DNA from 2 places in the Liquorilactobacillus satsumensis genome. Region 1 is predicted to be linked to the other one. Evidence: predicted binding sites of a transcription regulator. Region 1 holds the regulator's gene; the other holds the start of a gene.
The links. The regulator HrcA, encoded in region 1, represses chaperone genes, less so after heat shock. The targets are predictions, from matches to a motif close to TTAGCACTCNNNNNNNNNGAGTGCTAA.
Positions count from the first base shown of each region.

Region 1 (10,250 bases):
CGCCGCGATAATCATCATAAACTGAATCAAAAATTAAAGCCTTCAGGGGTGCCTGTAAATCTCCAGCAGGTGCAGGGACATCATGGACAATTTTTTCCAGCATCTCTTCGATCCCAATTCCCTTTTTCGCACTCGCTAACACAGCCGTTGAAGCATCCAGTCCAATTACATCTTCAATTTCTTGGCGCACTTCCTCTGGTCGTGCGGCTGGCAAATCAATTTTATTAATCACCGGAACAATCTCAAGTTCATCATCTAATGCCAAATAAACATTCGCCAGTGTCTGTGCCTCAACCCCTTGTGCAGCATCAACAACCAGTACAGCACCTTCGCAAGCTGCCAGACTGCGTGACACTTCATATGAAAAATCAACATGGCCCGGGGTATCAATTAAATGAAAGATATAAGTTTCTCCATCTTTTGCATGGTAGTGAAGCTCCACCGCATTTAATTTAATCGTGATCCCGCGTTCGCGCTCTAAGTCCATTGAGTCCAGCAATTGATCCTTCATCTCACGCTTAGAGACGGTTTCGGTCAGCTCGAGAATCCGATCTGCAAGGGTCGACTTTCCATGATCAATGTGCGCGACAATTGAAAAGTTACGAATCCTTTTCTGACGCTCCTGCAATTTCTCAATATCCATTCAAATTTCCTACTTTCCTACTCGAAATCTACTCTGCTTAATTATACCAATGCAATTCTCCAAAAACAACGCACTTACCCGCTCCAAAAAGAAAGGCTTTGAACACCTGCCTTAATAGCAAGTCTTTCAAAGCCTTGATTTTTTACTAGTTTTATTAACTAACGCTTTGCACGCTTTTTGAACCGATCGAAAAGCGATTCTTCACCGCGTACTTTTTCACCACTTGCTTCCGCAAATGCCTTAAGCGCTTCTCTTTGCTTCTGATTTAAGTCCTTAGGCGTAGCTACAGTAACAGTGACTTCTTCATCACCAGTCCCCTTGCCACGCAAGAACGGTGCTCCTTTACCGCGCAAACGGAAGACAGTCCCTGACTGAGTCCCTGCAGGAATCTTCAATTTAACATCACCGTGCACAGTCTTAACATCAACTTCATCACCCAGAGCAGCTTGAACAAAACTGATCGGCATAGTGAAGTAAATTTGTGCTCCGTCTCGCTTAAAGATTTTGCTAGGTGCAACATTGAAGACAATATAAAGGTCACCATAAGGACCGCCATTTTGACCCGCTTCGCCTTGTCCTTGCAAGCGCATTTGGTTGCCATCTTCTACTCCAGCAGGAATTGAAACTTCAACCTCATGTTTTTCTTGCGTATGACCAGAACCATGACAAGTTGAACACTTTTCTTTAATGATCTTGCCCTTTCCATGGCAATACTCACATTCTTGTTGTGTAACAACCTGTCCTAGCGGGGTTGCACGTTTTACGCGCATAAAGCCACTACCACCACAGTGGGAACAAGTCTCTGGTGAAGTCCCAGGTTTTGCGCCACTCCCACTACAAGTTTTGCAAAGTGCTTCACGTGTATATTGAATACTTGTCTTTTTACCAAAAACTGCTTCCTCAAATGTTAGGTCCATTTCATACTGCAAATCACGTCCCTGACGTGGTGCATTTGGATTTCGACTGCCACTTCCACCGCCAAAAAACGAACTGAAAATGTCTTCAAAACCGCCGCCGAAATCGCCAAAGCCACCGCCTTGATAATTACCACCAAAGCCTTGCTGACCGCCCATTGAACCATACTGATCAAACTGAGCTTTCTTTTGCGGATCACTCAGAATTTCATAAGCTTCATTAACTTGTTTGAATTTTTCTTCAGCACCAGGTTCCTTATTCAAATCAGGATGGTATTTTTTAGAAAGTCTGCGATAGGCTTTCTTGATCTCAGCAGCAGAAGCATCTTTCGATACACCCAAAACCTCATATGGATCTCTGATTTCTGCCATTATTTTCCTCCATGCATAAGAAGTTTTTCTAAACTAAAGCGTACCATACTGCAAGTTAAATAAAAAGGGCTGTGACAAAACTGATGTTTTGTGGCAGCCCTTCTATAAAACCGATCGAAATGTTTCAGAAAGTCGCTTCCTCTCAGCCAACCACTCGTGCTGATCGCAGTCAATTCGGACTACACTTATCATTCACTGTGTGCAAGAATGCTTAACTTCTGTCACATCTTCCTTCTTTCGGTTTAACCTGCGCAATGACTATTTCTTATCCTTATCATCGGGATTAACTTCCTTGAAGTCGCCATCGACTGTCTTTCCATCATCACCCTTTGCGGTCTGATCAGTCTTTTGATCTGCTCCGCCTTGAGCTTGTTGAGCTTGCTGTGCTTGTTGATAGAGTTTAACCGAAAGATCTTGAATGATTTTGTTCAAATCATCTTTCTTAGTCTTCATTTCTTCAACGTTATTAGCTTCTTGGGCCTTCTTCAACGCATCGCGAGCTTCTTCAGCTTTTTTAATCTCATCGTCAGAAACTTTACCTTTGACTTCTTTCAAAGTCTTATCAGTTGTAAAGAGTAATTGATCAACCTCATTCTTCAAGTCGACCTCTTCTTTACGTTTCTGATCATTTGCTTCGTTTTCTTTAGCTTCTTTAACCATACGTTCGATTTCTTCATCAGAAAGGCCGGAAGAACTCTTGATTGTAATCTTTTGTTCCTTGTTTGTTCCAAGATCTTTTGCCGAAACATTTACAATCCCGTTCTTATCGATATCAAACTTAACTTCAATCTGTGGTACACCACGTGGTGCCGGTGGAATGTCCGTTAACTGGAAGCGGCCAAGTGTCTTGTTGTCCGCAGCCATTGGACGTTCACCTTGGAGAACATGAATATCAACAGCTGGTTGGTTATCAGCAGCTGTCGAGAAGGTCTGAGACTTGCTTGTCGGGATCGTTGTATTCCGATCAATCAGCTTAGTGAAGACCCCACCCATGGTCTCAATTCCAAGTGATAACGGGGTAACATCAAGTAATACAACATCTTTAACGTCCCCAGTAATCACGCCACCTTGAATTGCAGCCCCTAATGCAACTGCTTCATCTGGGTTGACAGTCTTGTTTGGTTTGTGTGCTGTCTCAGCTTCAACTGCTTCTTGAACAGCTGGAATACGCGTTGATCCACCTACAAGAATAACTTCATCAATATCACTGTTAGCTAATCCTGCATCTTTTAAAGCATTGCGAACTGGCACTTTTGTCCGTTCTACAAGATCTGCCGTCAATTCATCGAATTTGGCACGTGAAAGTGTCTTTTCCAAATGCAAGGGACCATTCTCACCAGCAGTAATAAATGGCAAACTGATTTGTGCCGTTGAAATTCCTGAAAGATCTTTCTTAGCCTTTTCAGCTGCGTCTTTCAAACGCTGCATTGCCATCTTATCATTTGAAAGATCAATCCCATTTTCCTTTTTAAATTCAGAAACCAACCAGTCAATGATCTTATTATCAAAGTCGTCTCCACCTAAATGCGTATCCCCATTAGTTGAAAGAACTTCAAACACGCCATCACCTAATTCGAGGATCGAAACATCAAATGTTCCACCACCAAGGTCAAAAACAAGAATTTTTTCATCCTTGTCAAGTTTATCCAAACCATATGCTAAAGCTGCCGCAGTTGGTTCATTGACAATTCTTTCAACCTTCAACCCAGCGATCTTTCCAGCATCTTTTGTTGCTTGACGCTGACCATCGTTAAAGTATGCAGGAACCGTGATAACTGCTTGCGAAACTTTTTCACCCAAGTATGATTCAGCGTAATCCTTGATATACTGAAGAATCATTGCTGAGATTTCTTGAGGAGTGTACTCTTTATCTTCTACTTTGACCTTGTACCCAGCTTCTCCCATATGGCGCTTAATAGAAGAAATTGTGTTTGGATTTGTGATTGCCTGTCTTTTGGCAACTTCACCGACTTGAGTCTCGCCGTTTTTAAATGAAACAACGGATGGAGTAGTCCGATTACCTTCTGGATTTGTGATGATCTTGGCTTCTTTTCCTTCAAGAACAGCAACTGCAGAGTTGGTCGTTCCTAAATCAATACCAATAATCTTTGACATATTATCCTCAACCTCTTTTAATTTATTTTTACTGTGCGACTACAACCATCGCTGGTCGCAACACACGATCTTTTAACATATAACCATCTTGGAAAACTTCCACAACAGTTTCAGGCTTTTGTCCTTTTTCAACCGGAACTGTTTTCACAGCTTGATGAATGACAGGATCAAACGCTTGACCAAGTGCTTTAATTTTTGTAACGTGGTTGGCACCCAAAGCCTTTTCCATATCTTGATGAACCAGTTCAATTCCATGCTTCAGTTGCTTAGAAGCATCATCAGTAACCTCAATCTTCAAAGCGCGATCAAGGTTATCGATTACTGGCAGAACCTCTTTAGCAAGGCCTTGTCCATCATACTTCAAAAGCTTTTCCTGCTCTTTTTTAAACCGGGTATGCATGTTGGCCATCTCAGCTTCTGCTCTTAAATACTTATCTTCTAATTTATCGTATTTTTGCTGTAACTCAGTATAAAGCTTTTGGTAGTCAACCTTTTTTTCTTGAGCCGGTTTCTTTTCTGAACTGTTTTCAGCATCTTTTTCTGCGGCTGGTGCAGATTGTTCATGCTGGTCTTCAGCAACAACTGGCTCAGTTTTTTTTACCTTTTCATCAGTTTGCAAATCTGCTTGCGCGCTGCTTTCACTCTTCTTTGACAAACAAACACCCCTTTTCTATTCCTCGTATAAATGGTAATAATCCAACAATTTCCGCGTTAATTCCTCACGAAAGGCACGCATTAAGCCAATCATCTTCGAATACGGCATATTTGTCGGACCTAATAAAGCAATTAATCCTTGACCATGTTGGGCAACATCATAGGTTGCTGAAATCAGGCTGTAGTTGGCTAGTGAACTATTCGTCAGCTCATCGCCAATCTTAACCTGGATCGTTTGTCCTGAGTTACCCACCAGCTCGTTAATGTCATCCGAACGCTCGATCAGAGAATATAACTTCTTGATTTGTTCAACATCTCCGTCACCAACAAAGTTAAGCAGATTCAGCTTTCCTCCAACAAAAAACTGTTCTTGGGCTGACCTTTCAAGAATACTCCCAAAAATATCAAGAAATCCAAGTGGATGCTGCACATAATGCAATAGCAACGGAAGTGTCTCGTGAAGCCGCGCAATCACCTGATCAAGTGGCAATCCAACAATTCGATCATTAATGACGCGGATAACCGCCTCAATTTCATCTCCGCTGAGATCTCGCGGGAGATTGAACAGCTGACTTTCGGTATTTCCATCGCTTGTAATCAGAATCATCATGACTTGCTGATTACCTAAGGGAAGCACTCTGAATCCTTGAAAGCGCAAATTCTTAACCTCCGGCTTAAACGTAATTGCCGTGTAGTTAGTCATCTCAGACAATATCTTGGCTGATTCCTTGATAATTTCATCAACCTTGTAATAATTACTGTCAAGTGACAAACGAATGCTCTCGATCTCATTTTGATCAATCTCATCAGGTTTGACAAGATTATCAACATAGTATCGATACCCCTTCAATGAAGGCACCCTCCCTGAGGAAGAATGTTCTTTACCAATAAAGCCTAGATGCTCCAAGACCGCCATTTCATTTCGAATCGTTGCTGAACTGACATTCATCGGCAATTGCTGCTCCAAAAATTTAGACCCAACCGGTCTTCCAGCATTGGTATAATCTTGAATAATCGCTTCAAGAATCAATAACTGTCTTTCTGTAAGCAATTCAATCACCTCGATTAGCACTTAGCATCATAGAGTGCTAAGTCAATTATTAATATACAAGAACTCTTAAAATATGTCAAGAAATGGCGCTTTATTATCGCAAGTAAACAAATTATTTTGCCGCAAAATATGCGCGGACATTTTTTTCATCCCTTTTCAACTGCACTATCAGTGCTTGAGCATTTGGAAATTTAACTTGACCACGCAGATATTGATGCCATTGCACGACAACATGTTCTCCATAAACCATTTGAGAAAAATCCAATAGATTGATCTCCAAGGTAGGAGCATTATTGCTGCCAAAGGTTTCATTGCGTCCAATTGAAGCCATCCCGTCAACTGTTTTCCCTAAAAGCCGGACTTTGACGGCGTAAATTCCTTCCGCCGGCAAACGCTCACCCTGACCAACTGAAATGTTAATCGTGGGAAAACCTAAAGTGCGCCCAACCTGCTTGCCATGAACAATCACACCATCATTTTCATAACAATACCCCAACAAATGGTTTGCTTGCGTGATCTGTCCGTGATCTAAGCAGGTTCTGATTCTGGTTGAACTGATTTTTTGCCCCATTTGCTTCAGATGTCTGACCTTAATTACGGCAAAACGCGCTTGGGCATATTGGGGTAATAACTCCATATTTGCAATCTTTTCAGTTCCATAAGTATAGTCTTCTCCAGCAACAATTGCTTGTGCATGCAAACCCACCATATACTTATCGACAAATTCTTGCGGTCCCATTTTACTTACCTGGCTGTTGAGCGCAACCACATATGCAATTTCTGCTCCAAAACGGGCGAACAACTGCAATTTGCGTTCAAGGGAAGTCAAATAAGTTACCTTTTCAGGGGGAACATGCTGGAAGATAATTGAAGGATGTGGTGTCAAAGTCATAATCGCCAACTTAACTCCCCGTTTTCTGGCCTCTTGCCGTGCCGTCTCAATTACCGCCTGATGTCCACGATGAACTCCGTCAAAAAAGCCCAACGCAAGCACAACTGAGCCAGCCGGAATTTGTGCTTTGTCAAATGGTTCTTCTAACTTAATTATTTGCACGTTAATGCTCTCCTTCAGCTAAATCAATCATTTGTTCAGGTTGATATCTGTTTTTCTCTAAATTTAACCGATAAATGCAGCGTGCACGCCCGGAATTCATTAATACAACCTGTGGAGCTGGGAAACAGTCTTTCAGCTCTGCTTCACTTAAAAAGCCCCCATTTTTAACCTTTTTCCATTGCGCACTTGTCAAAGAATGGTGCGGAAATTTCCGTAACGCATGATCGGCACCTACTAAGTACTGTGAAAGCGTACCATCGTCGGCTGCCTTGTGCAACTGTTCCAAAGTAATTGCCTGCCCAATTGTAAAGCCACCGCTTGCAAGCCTTGTTAAATCAGACATGACAGCTGGCACTCCCAACTTTTTTCCGAGGTCCACCGCCAGTGTCCGGATATACGTTCCCTTACCGCAGCCTACTTCAAAATAAAGACGCTGTTCTTTTTTCTCCGCATCAAAAACCGGTGGCTTGACTTGCTTGAAATAATCTACCTGGATTTTACGTTTGGGGCGTTCAACTGGATCCCCTGCACGCGCATAATCGTAGAGTCGTCTACCTTTGACCTTAATTGCTGAATAGAGGGGCGGAATTTGGATCATTTCACCTGTCAATTTATTCATTGCCGCTGCTATCTCAGCCGCATTAAAGGGTGTCGTAATGTCTTGTTGCGCCACCCGCTCTCCTTCTAAATCCTCAGTCGTGGTCGCAAATCCCAGCGTAATCTCTCCCGTATAAATTTTGCCTGAATCCATTAGATAATTAACCACCTTAGTAGCACTACCAATACAAATTGGCAAGACCCCATCAACCGTCGGATCCAATGTCCCACTATGTCCAATTCTTCTCATCTTAAAGATTTTACGACATTTAAACACACAATCGTTGCTTGTCATTCCACGTTCTTTATATAAAGGCAAAATGCCATTCATGCATAACCCTCCGCTTTGAAATAGAGTAAAAACAACGCTAAAAAAAGGGACTGTGACAAAACAAAAGTTTTGTTTCAGCCCTTTTTATTTTGAAGTCCATCCGGTTAGTTAATAGAAGCGCAGTTTCAGCATTGCTGGCACTTCTTAACATTTTCAAACTAGTCTTTGATTCTGTCCCTTAGTCTGAATAAAAACTCCAGACCACTTGCTCAGACTTGGGGACAGTTTCTAGTTATTTTTCTCTGTCTTGATGTGCTACCAATTTTCATCACCAGCCTAAATTCCAGACAGACAACTTCATTACTAATCATTTATTTTTCAGGGCGTTTAAGATCGTTTAACAATTGGTCAATGCGATCACCATACTGGACCGAACGATCCCGAACAAACTGGATCTCAGGTGTCACATAGATGCTCAGCCGGGCCCCTAGTTCTTTGCGGATCAAACCAGTTGCTTTTTCCAGACCAATTTGTGTCTTTTCACCCACCGAAGCAAGCTCTGAAAGAATGCTGTAATAAATTGTTGCTTGCTGTAGATCACCGGTGACATCTACCCCGGTGATTGTGACCCCTTGTACCCTTGGATCACGAACTCGTTTCATTAAAATGTCTGTCACTTCTCTTTGAATCTCTTGAGATAAACGACCAACTCGATAATTTTGTGCCATTGCGTCTCCTCCTTACTTAAAGGACACTTTTTATTCAACTGGAACTTCTTGCATGATGAAAGCTTCAATTTGGTCTCCGACCTTAATGTCATTGTACTTTTCAATCATGATACCACATTCAAAGCCTTGTTTGACCTGCTTAACATCATCTTTGAAACGCTTCAAGCTGGCCAGCTTCCCTTCGTAAATTACGATGCCTTCACGAATAATTCTAACTCCACTATCGCGCTGAATATATCCTTCTGTAACATATCCACCACCAATTGTGCCCAGCTTTGAGACTTTATATGTCTCACGAATTTCAACTTGTCCCGTAACTTTTTCTTCGTAAACAGGCTCCAGCATCCCTTTCATCGCTGTCTCAACTTCATCAATTGCTTGATAGATAACCCGATGGAGACGAATGTCAACTTTATCATTTTCAGCCTGATTCTTAGCCTGCGGTGTTGGGCGAACATTAAAGCCGATAATAATCGCATTTGAGGCCTCTGCTAAGGTCACATCGCTTTCATTAATTGCTCCTGCTGCTTCATGAATAATGTTAACCTTAACACCTTCAACTTCAATCTTCTGCAAACTTCCGGCAAGCGCTTCAACAGAGCCCTGAACATCAGCTTTAATAATCACATTGACTTCCTTCAATTCGCCTTCTTTAAGAGAATCAAACAGGTTGTCGAGCGTCACATGATGAGTATTACTGCGTTCTTTCATTAAGGCACGTTTAGCACGTTCCTCACCAGCTGACCTTGCTGTCTTTTCATCATCAAAGACGACAAAGCGGTCCCCTGAATCAGGTACATCACTCAAGCCTGTAATTTCAACAGGCGTAGCTGGCGTGGCCTTAGTAATCTGCTGCCCTTTATCATTGATCATCGTCCGCACACGACCAAAGGTATTGCCAACAACGATCGGGTCTCCAACATGTAAAGTTCCCTGTTGGACCAAAAGTGAGGCAACTGCCCCTTTACCTTTATCCAAACGAGCCTCAATCACAGAGCCTGCTCCATGTTGCTTCGGATTGGCACGTAATTCAAGAACCTCAGCTTCCAGTAAGATCATATCCAGCAATTCATCTAAGTTTTTACCAAATTTAGCTGAAATTTCAACAAAGATCGTATCACCGCCCCAGTTTTCAGGGATCAATTCATATTCAGCTAATTGTTCCATTACATGGTTAGGATTTGCACCGGGTTTATCAATTTTATTAACGGCCACGATAATTGGTACATTTGCAGCCTTAGCATGGTTGATAGCTTCGATTGTCTGTGGCATCACACCATCATCAGCTGCCACCACCAATACAGTAATATCTGTGATATCAGCTCCACGGGCACGCATATTTGTAAAGGCCGCATGTCCTGGCGTATCCAAGAAGGTAATTGTCTTGCCGTCATGTTTAACTTGATAAGCCCCGATATGCTGTGTAATTCCTCCAGCTTCACCTTCAGTGACATGTGTGTGACGCAACTTGTCCAGCAAAGTTGTCTTCCCATGGTCAACGTGTCCCATGATAGTTACAACAGGTGGTCTAATCACAGCATGCTTTGTATTCTCTTGTTCCTCTTCGAAAAATTTATCAATGTCAGCCACATCAACTTCAACTTTTTCTGTGGCATTCATACCATAGTCTGCTGCAAGAATCTCAAGCGTATCCTTGTCTAGTGACTGATTCTGATTAACCATCACACCCATCATAAAGAGTTTCTTAATGATTTCTGCAGGTTCACGATGAATTTTTTTCGCAATCTCAGCGACATTCATCCCCACAGTATACACGAGCGTTTCTGGTAATGGTCTGCTTTTACGTGGTGGAACTGCAGGTTTCTTGCTTTCTTGATAACGTGCATTTTT
Region 1 covers NZ_OZ061606.1:2,457,106-2,467,355, reverse strand. Annotated here, with positions in the region: gene lepA (translation elongation factor 4) at 1-643, opposite strand, end outside; gene dnaJ (molecular chaperone DnaJ) at 802-1,929, opposite strand; gene dnaK (molecular chaperone DnaK) at 2,188-4,044, opposite strand; gene grpE (nucleotide exchange factor GrpE) at 4,073-4,699, opposite strand; gene hrcA (heat-inducible transcriptional repressor HrcA) at 4,715-5,749, opposite strand; gene ribF (riboflavin biosynthesis protein RibF) at 5,862-6,803, opposite strand; gene truB (tRNA pseudouridine(55) synthase TruB) at 6,805-7,731, opposite strand; gene rbfA (30S ribosome-binding factor RbfA) at 8,043-8,399, opposite strand; gene infB (translation initiation factor IF-2) at 8,430-10,250, opposite strand, start outside.

Region 2 (10,250 bases), 1.8 Mb from region 1:
CTGAAAGAGGATTAGTTTTATCTTCTGCATCTATTAAAGCTTTGAGCTGAGACTGCACCGCATCTGCTGAAAGATCACTTGCCTCATTTCCCATCGTAACTGGCTTTTTGAAAAAAGATCTTAGCTCAAACACGCCTTGTTCACATTTAAGATATTTGCCATTAACCGCACGACTGATCGTTGATTCATGCAATTGAAGTCGATGGGCAACGTCGCGTAACAATAGCGGCCTCAAAGTTTGGGTCTTTCCCATAAAAAATTCCTGCTGATATTCTAAAATAACCTGACCGACCCGTTCGATAGTTCTGCCTCTTTGTTCAAGGTCCTTTAGCATTTCAGCATATTCATTTTTTTTGAGGCGCAAAAAGTGTTGTAAACTTTTATCAGGCATTTTTTCTAACTGCGCATAATATTTTTCTTTAAACATAATCACCGGTTGGGTCTTCTTAGTAACCGTTAACTCTAAGGTCTGCTGATCAGCACTTCGTTTGACTACTAAATCAGGGTAGACATAGCCAATATCGTCGCCCCCAAATGCAGCGCCTGGTGCTGGAGATAATGTTTTGATATAATCAGCGATCTGCTGCACTTCCCCCAAACTAAGCTTAAACTTGTGTGTCAGTTCATTCCACTTATGATCTGCAAACTCATGAAACATCTGCGTAATTACTGCCGCTGCCATTGCAGGCGCTTTGTCATCATTTTCAATTTGCAATAACAAACACTCCTGCAAGTCTCGTGCTCCGACACCTGGTGGATCAAGACGTTGCAGCAATGTCAAAGCATCCAGCAGCGTCGTCCGATCAACATGCGTCTGCTGAATAATTTCTTCCAGATCAACTGTTAGATAACCATTTGTATCTAAATGGTCAATCAAAAAGACCACCCAGCCACGAAGGACAGTCTTTCTCATCGTCAAATGGACTTGCGCCAAGAGATATTCGAAGAGCGATTGTGTTTTATGTTCTGGTGCTTTTAAAAAAGTTTCCTTTGGAAGATCAGTTGCAGACGCACCCGCCTGGTAGTTCATGCCACCCTTTACTACAATAAAGGGATTATCCAGCTGTTTTTGGGCCAAAAACTCATGAAGATCTTCAATGCTAAAACGTAAAACCTGCAAGGATTGCTGCATTTTCTGCGTCATTGCTAGTTTTTGAACTTGTTTTTGCTCCTGTCCAAAGCTTTGTTCAAGTGCCAATTTAATTCACCTACTTTTTATACTTGTATATTTGGATCAATTCAGTTAAAATGGATAGAGTATTGCGCCGCTAGTGTAATGGATCGCACGCAAGATTCCGGTTCTTGTAATGTGGGTTCGACTCCCACGTGGCGCATTAAACTAATTTTTTGTGAAAGCCTCATACTGATTGAGGCTTTTTTATTGCCCTATTTTTGACCTTTCTAGGCCTAGCAACAGACTTTGTAACGCTTTCTTTTTAATGATAACATTCACGCTCTGTTTTTACCAAAATAATAGGCATAACCATAGCTGACTCTTTTGCGGATTACAGCCAAAAGAACTCTTAATTGATCTTTTTCATTCAAGCTCTGCCAACCTCAGTTTGAACAATTTTTTTCAATAAAAAAGCCTTCCAACCAAGCAGAGCTGAATCGTCTGCTTAACTGGAAGGAAACAACGTAAACACTAAAGCGTCTTTTCTTTGACAATATCATTCTTAATATCATCGTACTTAACATTATCCATTCTGTAAGAATCCTTCACTGAAATCTTGGAGATCTTCATATCAGGCCTTTGCGGAAAAGCCGCGCCGTCTGCATGCTGAATTGTGTTATTCTCTGGATTATTCTCACTTACAATTACCAGATGCCCGCTGCCTTGAACAGTTGTTGCGACAGCATCTTCACTCTCTTCGTTAGTAGTTCCAATATAGACACAAAACTCAGATTCGTCTCCAATGATTAATTTTAAATTCTCTAAGACTTTTGCCAAAAAATCACTTCCTTATAGTGGACAAAGGCGTCATACATCACCAGTACGACGCCTTCTAATTAAGTTAGTTACATTAAATTAATTCAAAATTTTATTACAAGAACCAAAGTCAAATTCTAGCTTCCAAGATTCTGCCCCTACCTCTACAGAATCATTACAGCTCCAAAACTGCGCCCAAATTATGAAAGATCAAAAAACTCAATACTGATTTGTAAATTAAATAACGCTCAATATGTAATGATTATACCATTGATGCAGTTCAGTTGGCAATTTTTTGCTCACGCTTCTTAATTTACCTCACTTTTCTTTTACAGTAGCCCCATAATTTTTACAAAGTTACAGCTTGTAAGCTTGTCCTTCTCCCAAACCTTTTTTATTTTTATGAACTGGTTCTTTTGTTTGACCTTTTTTGACCAACGGGTTAAACTAGCAATACAGACGTTAGAATGCTAAACTAAAAACGTCAATTAATTAATTTGAGGAGGTTTCAGTTCATGAATTTAGTTCCTACAGTAATTGAACAATCATCTCGCGGAGAACGTGCCTACGATATCTACTCACGCTTGTTAAAAGATCGGATTATTATGCTTTCCGGTGAAGTCAATGATGACATGGCAAATGCAATCATTGCGCAGCTGCTTTTCTTAGATGCACAAGATTCTGAAAAAGATATCTATATCTACATCAACTCTCCTGGTGGCAGTGTTTCGGCTGGATTGGCAATTTACGATACAATGAATTTTGTCAAAGCTGATGTTCAAACAATCGTAATGGGAATGGCAGCTTCAATGGCCAGTGTACTAGCGACTGCTGGCGAAAAGGGCAAACGTTTTGCCTTACCAAACTCAGAAATATTGATCCATCAACCATTAGGTGGAGCGCAAGGCCAAGCAACCGAAATCAGTATTGCGGCTGAACATATTTTAAAAACCCGCAAACTGATTAACAAAATTTTATCCGATGGTTCTGGTCAAGATATCGAAACCATCAATCATGATACTGAACGTGATAAATTCATGACGGCTTCTGAAGCTGTCTCATACGGTTTAATCGATGGGATTATGAAGAATAAAAAAGAAGTCAAATAAGCTGGTTTAATGCTTGGATTGTCTATAATCAGGTAATTCAAATAAGGCAAGGGGCTGTGACAAAAGTTAACTTTTGTCACAGCCCCTCTTTTATTCCGGATAAACGTGTTCCATAAGTCAAAACTCTCCGTCTAACTTCGAATTACTCATAGCAAAGTACTCGCTATGTTTGTAATTTCAAGTTAGTACTCAAATTTTCCCGACTTATGTCACACTCTCTAGCCTTATTTATATTCCGAAACTTCTAAACCTGCACGCATTTTTGTTGCCAATTCATTCAACTTACGTAAGCGATGGTTAACTCCTGACTTAGAGATCGGACCTCCAGGAACGATTTCACCTAATTCCTTTAGGCTAATCTCTGGATGGGTCACCCGGGTACGCGCAACATCTTGCAACTTAGGCGGAAGCTTATTGAGCCCCATCCGTTCATCAAGATATTTGATATTTTCAATTTGCCGATTAGCGGCATCCGCCACCTTATTCATATTAGCATTCTCGCAATTAACAATCCGATTCACAGAGTTGCGCATATCGCGCACAATCCGAATGTCCTCAAATTTAAGCATTGCATTTGTTGCACCAATCAGCGACAAAAAGTCAGCAATCTTTTCTGCTTCTTTAAGATAGGTAATATACCCGCTGCGTCTTTCCGTCTTACGGGCGTTCAACCCATAACGATTAATCAATTGACAAATTGCATTATTCTGCTCTTCATAAAGTGAATAGATCTCCAAATGGTACCTGCTAGTCTCTGGATTATTGACTGAGCCGGCCGCTAAAAACGCGCCCCGTAAATATGACCGAATCTGTGCATCATCAGTTAGTAAATCTAATTGAAGTGTCGGTTGTAAATGATAATCATCTAAAATTTTTAAATCATTTAACACCGTTTCGCTGCCGCGTTTGAGTCGCACAATATACAGATTGTTTTTCTTGAGCTTCATTTTACGCCGAACCAGCAATTCACTTTCAACATCATAAAACTTCTTTAGCAATTGATAGATTCGGCGCGCAATCGCAGGATTTTCAGTTTGGATGTTCAAAACAAAATGATGATTAATGATACTCACCGCGCCATTCATCCGAATTAGCGCCATTAACTCCGCTTTAGCATTTCCAAAGTGAACTTCCAAAGTCGTAAGTTCTTTCTTAACATCACTCGCATATGACAATGGAATCCCCTCCTTTAGGCCTAATTAAACTCACCGTCAAACCATGATAGCGGTCTGCCTGTCAACCGCAATAATTCATCCACAACTTGATTACCATTATGGAAAACACCATGATCTCGCAGTTCCAGGAAATTATTTGAAATCACGCGGCATCCCTGCTCACGTAACCCTTTGAAATCATGTTTAACTTGGTACAGATATTCTCCATACTTTTGATGATCCATATAGTCGGCTGGAACGGGCTCTGTGTTTACCAAGACAGTATCAATAAACTGCTTCCCCATATGCCGATTCAAAACCCGCACATGATCTGCATCAGTAAAATGTTCAGTCTCACCTTTTTGGGTCATAATATTACAAATATAAATGACTTCTGCACTAGTCTGACAAACAGCAGCACCCAAGTTTGAAATCATCAAGTTGGGTAAAATGCTTGTAAATAAACTGCCTGGTCCTAAAACGATTTGATCAGCATCCATAATCGCCGCAATAACCTCATCAACGGCACGTGGTGGTGTCCCATCGCTGCCTGACACCCAGGCCCTTTCAATGGTCTTTTCAGCCGCAGAAATCTCAGATTCACCCGCTAGGACGCTCCCATCGGAAAATTGGGCATTCAAGACAAGGGGTTCGTTGGCTGCCGGATAGACATGTCCCTCAACGTCCATCATGCGTGAGAGCTCTTGCACGGCATTAAAAATACCATTATCATTCATCTCCGATAAAGCGGCAATGATTAGATTACCAATCGCATGTCCAGAGAAAAATTGATCTGTCGAAATAAAGCGATATTGAAAAATTCGTTTATAAATGGGCGCCATATTTGAAAGTGCAACTAAAACATTCCGAATATCACCTGGAGGAACAACATTAATATAATCACGAATAACACCTGACGAACCTCCATCGTCAGCTACCGTAACAATTGCAGTAATATCGGCATTTTTTTTATGCAAAGCCTTTAAAATTACAGGAAGTCCTGTCCCTCCACCGATCACAACAATATGTGGCCGTTGGCTTTTGCAGCCTGGCTTTCTTCTCATGAGCGGTTAGTCGTCTCCTTCCTTTTTGTAACGTCTCGATGTGAAATCCTAACAGGATACTCTTCATCTAAAGCTCTACCAATCCGTTCCGCAAGTGCCACAGAACGGTGCTGCCCGCCGGTACAACCAATTGCAATTGTTAAACTAGTTTTCCCTTCTTTTTTATAACCGGGAATAATATTACGCAATAAAGTCATAAATTGCTGGTAAAAAATAGTGGTTTTATCAGAATCCATCACATAATCATAGACTGGCTGCTCAAGCCCTGTTTTATTTTTCAAATCAGCAATGTAGTACGGGTTAGGCAGGAAACGAACATCCATCACGATATCAGCATCAATTGGCAAACCGTACTTGAAACCAAATGAAAGAACCTCGATATGAAATGAAGTTGATTTGCTGGTATCAAAATTATGAAAGATCTCTTCACGCAACTGTCGAGGTGTCAACTTACTTGTATCGACCACCAGTTGGGCTTTTAATCTGATATCTTTTAACAGATCACGTTCAAGTCTAATTCCATCCATCAAGCGGCCTTCCATCGCTAAAGGATGCGAGCGTCTGGTTTCTTTATAGCGTGCAACAAGTTCCTCATCGGAAGCATCCAAGAAAAGGATCTTTGCATCAATTAACCCATCGCTGCCTAAGTTACGCAGCATTTCAATAATTTCATCATAAAAAGCACGGGAACGTAAATCAATTACTAACGCAACTTTGTCAATCTTGCCGGATTCGCGCACCAGTTCCCAAAATTTAGGCAGCAGTGATGGGGGCATGTTATCAATGCAGAAATAGCCCAGATCTTCAAAGCTCTGAACTGCAACTGTTTTGCCTGCCCCGCTCATTCCGGTTACAACAACAAGTTTTAGTTGTTTTTCCATCTTCAATCCTCCATCCAAAAGCCTTCAGGCAATTATAACACACCGGGTGTGCCGTCTTCATCCTTTGTTGCTTTTTCATAAAAATAAACACGACACTCAGCCATCACAGCCCGCACAGCTTTGCCGTAATGTTCATCAAAGAGTTTAAAAGCAGCAACCATTTCATTAGACTTTTTACTACGATCCAAAAAATAACACTGTGTTCCTAGTTTGGCGTTCCGTTAAAATCATAATAGCATATCGGTGTACAATTTTGTCGCTGCTCCTTATGGTCCTAAGATCGATTAAACCCTTTCTAGCCCATAATCGATTGCCTACCTTATGCATGGCATATTCAAAAGAACACAGCTCTGTACATTTGAGACTGTGTCTACTGTTAATTCATTCTTAATTAATTTAAACAGCTACTGATTTTGTTTCTACAAGATAACCATAGCCGCCAACAAAGATGGCATCAATCATGTCATCATGAGTTGTTAGGTTAACAACAATTCTTGCTGGATTATTTAGATTATACCCTTGCTCAAAAATATATTGCGACTTCTTTTCAACATATTTAAATAGATAACAAGCTAGCGCACAGTTAGAAGTTCCTGTCGCAGATTCTTCATTGATCTCATAAAGTGGTGCAAAATTTCTGCAAACTGCAGTAATGTTATTTTCTTTATCTTCTAACGCAAAAGCATGAACACCAATAACATCATGTTTTTTACTTAATTCAGTCATAACGTCAAAATCAGGCGCTAACTTTTTAAGCTCTTCACCTGATTTTATTGGTAAAAGAATATCCCATAATCCTGTAGATACAATCTGAATTGGTAATTTTGGGTCGATTGAATTTGTATCTAAACAATTATTAAATGAATCGAGGGAAAGAACATCAGCGTAAGTAGGAGCATTTTGTTCCATAAATACCATACCGTCTGAATCAATTCTCATGGACAAAATGCCTGACTTTGTTTCTATCGTATATTCATTTTTAGATAACTTGTTCATTAAATTCAAAAATGCGAAAGTAGCTATTGTAGCGTGTCCACAGAGCGGTACCTCCTCTGTAGGTGTGAAATACTCTAAACAAAAATCTGCTAAGTTTGACTTAGTGATAAAAGCAGTTTCAGCATAGCCTAACTCTTTAGCGATCGCCATTTTTTGAATTGAATTCAAATCAGGTCTATCAAAAACAAGACCGGCTTTGTTACCCCCAGTATTGTCCTTACTAAAGGCACTTACAACATGTACTTCAACCATTTTATTTGTCTCCTATTCAAAAATTGATTTAGTCGATACTTTATTTTAGTTAGTATATCAATTTATGTACATAATTACAATAATATCGCCATTAGCGCCACCTGAGCTACGCCCAACAAATGTGAGCTTGTCACCACTTTTTCATTGTCGTGATAAACTCCGAAACTTATTAACTATAATGTCAATTATCTACTTTCTTAACTCAAAATAAAAAGGGGCTGTGCCAAAAGTTAACTTTTGGCACAACCCCTATTTTATTACGGATAAACGTGTTCCATAAGTCAAAATTCTCCGTCTAACTTCGAATTTCTCATCGCAAAGTACCCGCTATGTTCGTAATTTCGAGTTAGCTCTCAAATTTTCCCGACTTATGTCACACTCTCTTAACGACAGTATTTAATTGCTAAATATGCTCAAAAACATATTTTTACATTTTCTGTAATCCAAAACTTTTATTGTAACCAGCGGATTACGCAGCATCGACTTAAGCTCATCAATGCTACTCTAATCAACAACCTTACGGGTAAATGGATCGGAAGAAATTCCTGCTGCCAAAATCTTTTTGCACCACTCTTGTGCAGAAAACAGTGAATGATCACGATAATTACCGCAACTGCGAATATCCGTTCCTTGCACATCATCCCATGTGGACTTAGTAATTTGCTCCAAAGCGCCCTTCAAAGCTTTAGCAACTTCTGTAGTGTCGTGTTCACCCCAAACAATCAAATGAAATCCTGTACGACAACCAAATGGTGAACAATCAATCACTCCGTCAAGACGGTCGCGCAAAAATCCCGCGAGCATATGCTCAATTGTATGCAACCCAGCTGTTGGAATCGCATTTTCATTTGGCTGCACTAACCGCAGATCATAATTCGAGATCTCGTCACCTTTTTGACCCTTTTCGATTGTAATTAACCGCACATATGGTGCCTTCACTGCTGTATGATCCAAAGTAAAACTTTCAACCTTAGCCATCATTAAACACTCCTTTTTTAGAATTAACCTTTCAAACTTACTCTAAGCATTTCACCCCCAAAAAGCAAGTGCTCAATGCCTGCGTGCTCGTTCTAAAACCTGATGTAAATACTTTCCGGTATAGCTAACAGTGCTTTTTTCAACTTCTTCCGGTGTTCCAGTTGCGATCACCCTGCCACCACCGTCGCCACCTTCAGGTCCTAGATCAATCAGATAATCAGCACTCTTGATCACATCCAAGTTATGTTCAATCACCAGCACCGTGTTGCCCTTATCTACCAAGCGTTGCAAAACATTTAATAAATTTTTAATATCATCGGTGTGTAACCCTGTGGTTGGTTCATCCAAAATATAGAAACTTTTACCATTTGCCTTACGATGCAATTCTGAGGCAAGCTTCATTCTTTGTGCTTCTCCGCCTGAGAGCGTTGTTGCCGGTTGTCCAAGTTTGACATATCCGAGCCCAACATCCACAATTGTTTGCAGCTTTCGTTTAATTTTAGGAATTGCACTAAAGAATTCCAACGCTTCTGCAACTGTCATATCTAAAACATCGGCAATATTTTTCCCTTTATATTCAATCTCAAGGGTCTCAGAATTATAACGTGCACCATGACAGATCTCACATGGAACATAAACATCCGGCAAAAAATTCATCTCAATTTTGATAATTCCATCGCCCTTGCAGGCCTCACAGCGTCCGCCTTTAACGTTAAAACTAAAACGCCCCTTGCCGTAACCGCGCATTTTGGCAGCGTTGGTCTGCGCAAAAAGTCCACGCACATCATCAAAGACACTCGTATAGGTTGCCGGGTTACTTCGCGGAGTCCTACCAATTGGGCTTTGATCAATATTAACTACTTTTTCAAGGTTCTCTGCTCCTAAAAGGCGCTTAAATTTACCTGGCTTTTCTGAATTGTGATTTAGCTCTTGAGCCAATGCGCGCTTCAGTATTAAATTAATCAACGTTGACTTGCCTGAGCCGGAAACTCCGGTCACAGCAATAAAAGTCCCTAAGGGAAACGCCACATCAATCTGCTTCAAATTGTTTGCAGCCGCTCCTAGCAATTCGATTTTTTTCCCATTTCCTGTTCTTCTTTTAGGTGGAACAGGGATAAACTTCTTGCCTGAAAGATACTGCCCAGTTAACGACTTACTGTTGCGTGCAACTTGCTTAGGTGTCCCGGCTGCCATCACCTGACCGCCAGCACTCCCAGCTCCTGGACCAATATCAATTACATAATCAGCTGCGCGCATTGTGTCTTCGTCGTGCTCCACCACAATCAATGTGTTACCTAAATCACGCATTTTCTTCAAAGAGTCAATCAATCGATCATTGTCTCTTTGATGCAATCCAATCGAAGGTTCATCAAGAATATATAAGACACCGGATAAATTCGACCCAATCTGGGTCGCCAGTCTGATCCGCTGTGCTTCTCCCCCAGAAAGAGTTCGAGCTGAGCGGCTGAGCGTTAAGTAAGCAAGTCCGACATTAATCAGAAAAGTCAAGCGGTCTTTTATTTCCTTCAAAATTGGGCGTGCGATTGTTTCGTCCTGTTCCCCAAAGGAAAGCTGCTTGAAAAAATCAAGGGCATCGGCAATATTGAGATCCGAAACTTCGCCAATCTGCTTGCCGTTTATCTTGACTGCCAAAGCTTTACGATTCAAACGATAACCATGACAAGTCTGACAAGTCAAACTTGTCATATACTTGCGCATCACATCGCGGGTAAAATCACTATTTGTTTCATGGTAGCGTCGCTCAATATTAGGAATTACTCCTTCAAAGGGTGCCTCGACATCACGCACACCGCCAAAATCATTTTCATAATGAAAATGGAAAGTTCGTCCATTTGCCCCGTATAAAATTGTCCGTTGTTCTGCTT
Region 2 covers NZ_OZ061606.1:628,796-639,045, forward strand. Annotated here, with positions in the region: gene rpoN (RNA polymerase factor sigma-54) at 1-1,198, opposite strand, end outside; tRNA gene AB3Y88_RS02950 (tRNA-Arg) at 1,263-1,334, shown strand; gene AB3Y88_RS02955 (hypothetical protein) at 1,646-1,951, opposite strand; gene clpP (ATP-dependent Clp endopeptidase proteolytic subunit ClpP) at 2,446-3,039, shown strand; gene whiA (DNA-binding protein WhiA) at 3,264-4,214, opposite strand; gene yvcK (uridine diphosphate-N-acetylglucosamine-binding protein YvcK) at 4,235-5,257, opposite strand; gene rapZ (RNase adapter RapZ) at 5,254-6,138, opposite strand; gene AB3Y88_RS02980 (hypothetical protein) at 6,171-6,326, opposite strand; gene AB3Y88_RS02985 (PhzF family phenazine biosynthesis protein) at 6,535-7,386, opposite strand; gene AB3Y88_RS02990 (S-ribosylhomocysteine lyase) at 7,891-8,364, opposite strand; gene uvrA (excinuclease ABC subunit UvrA) at 8,437-10,250, opposite strand, start outside.
Region 2: the regulator HrcA is predicted to act here: its motif matches at 2,378-2,404, upstream of clpP (ATP-dependent Clp endopeptidase proteolytic subunit ClpP).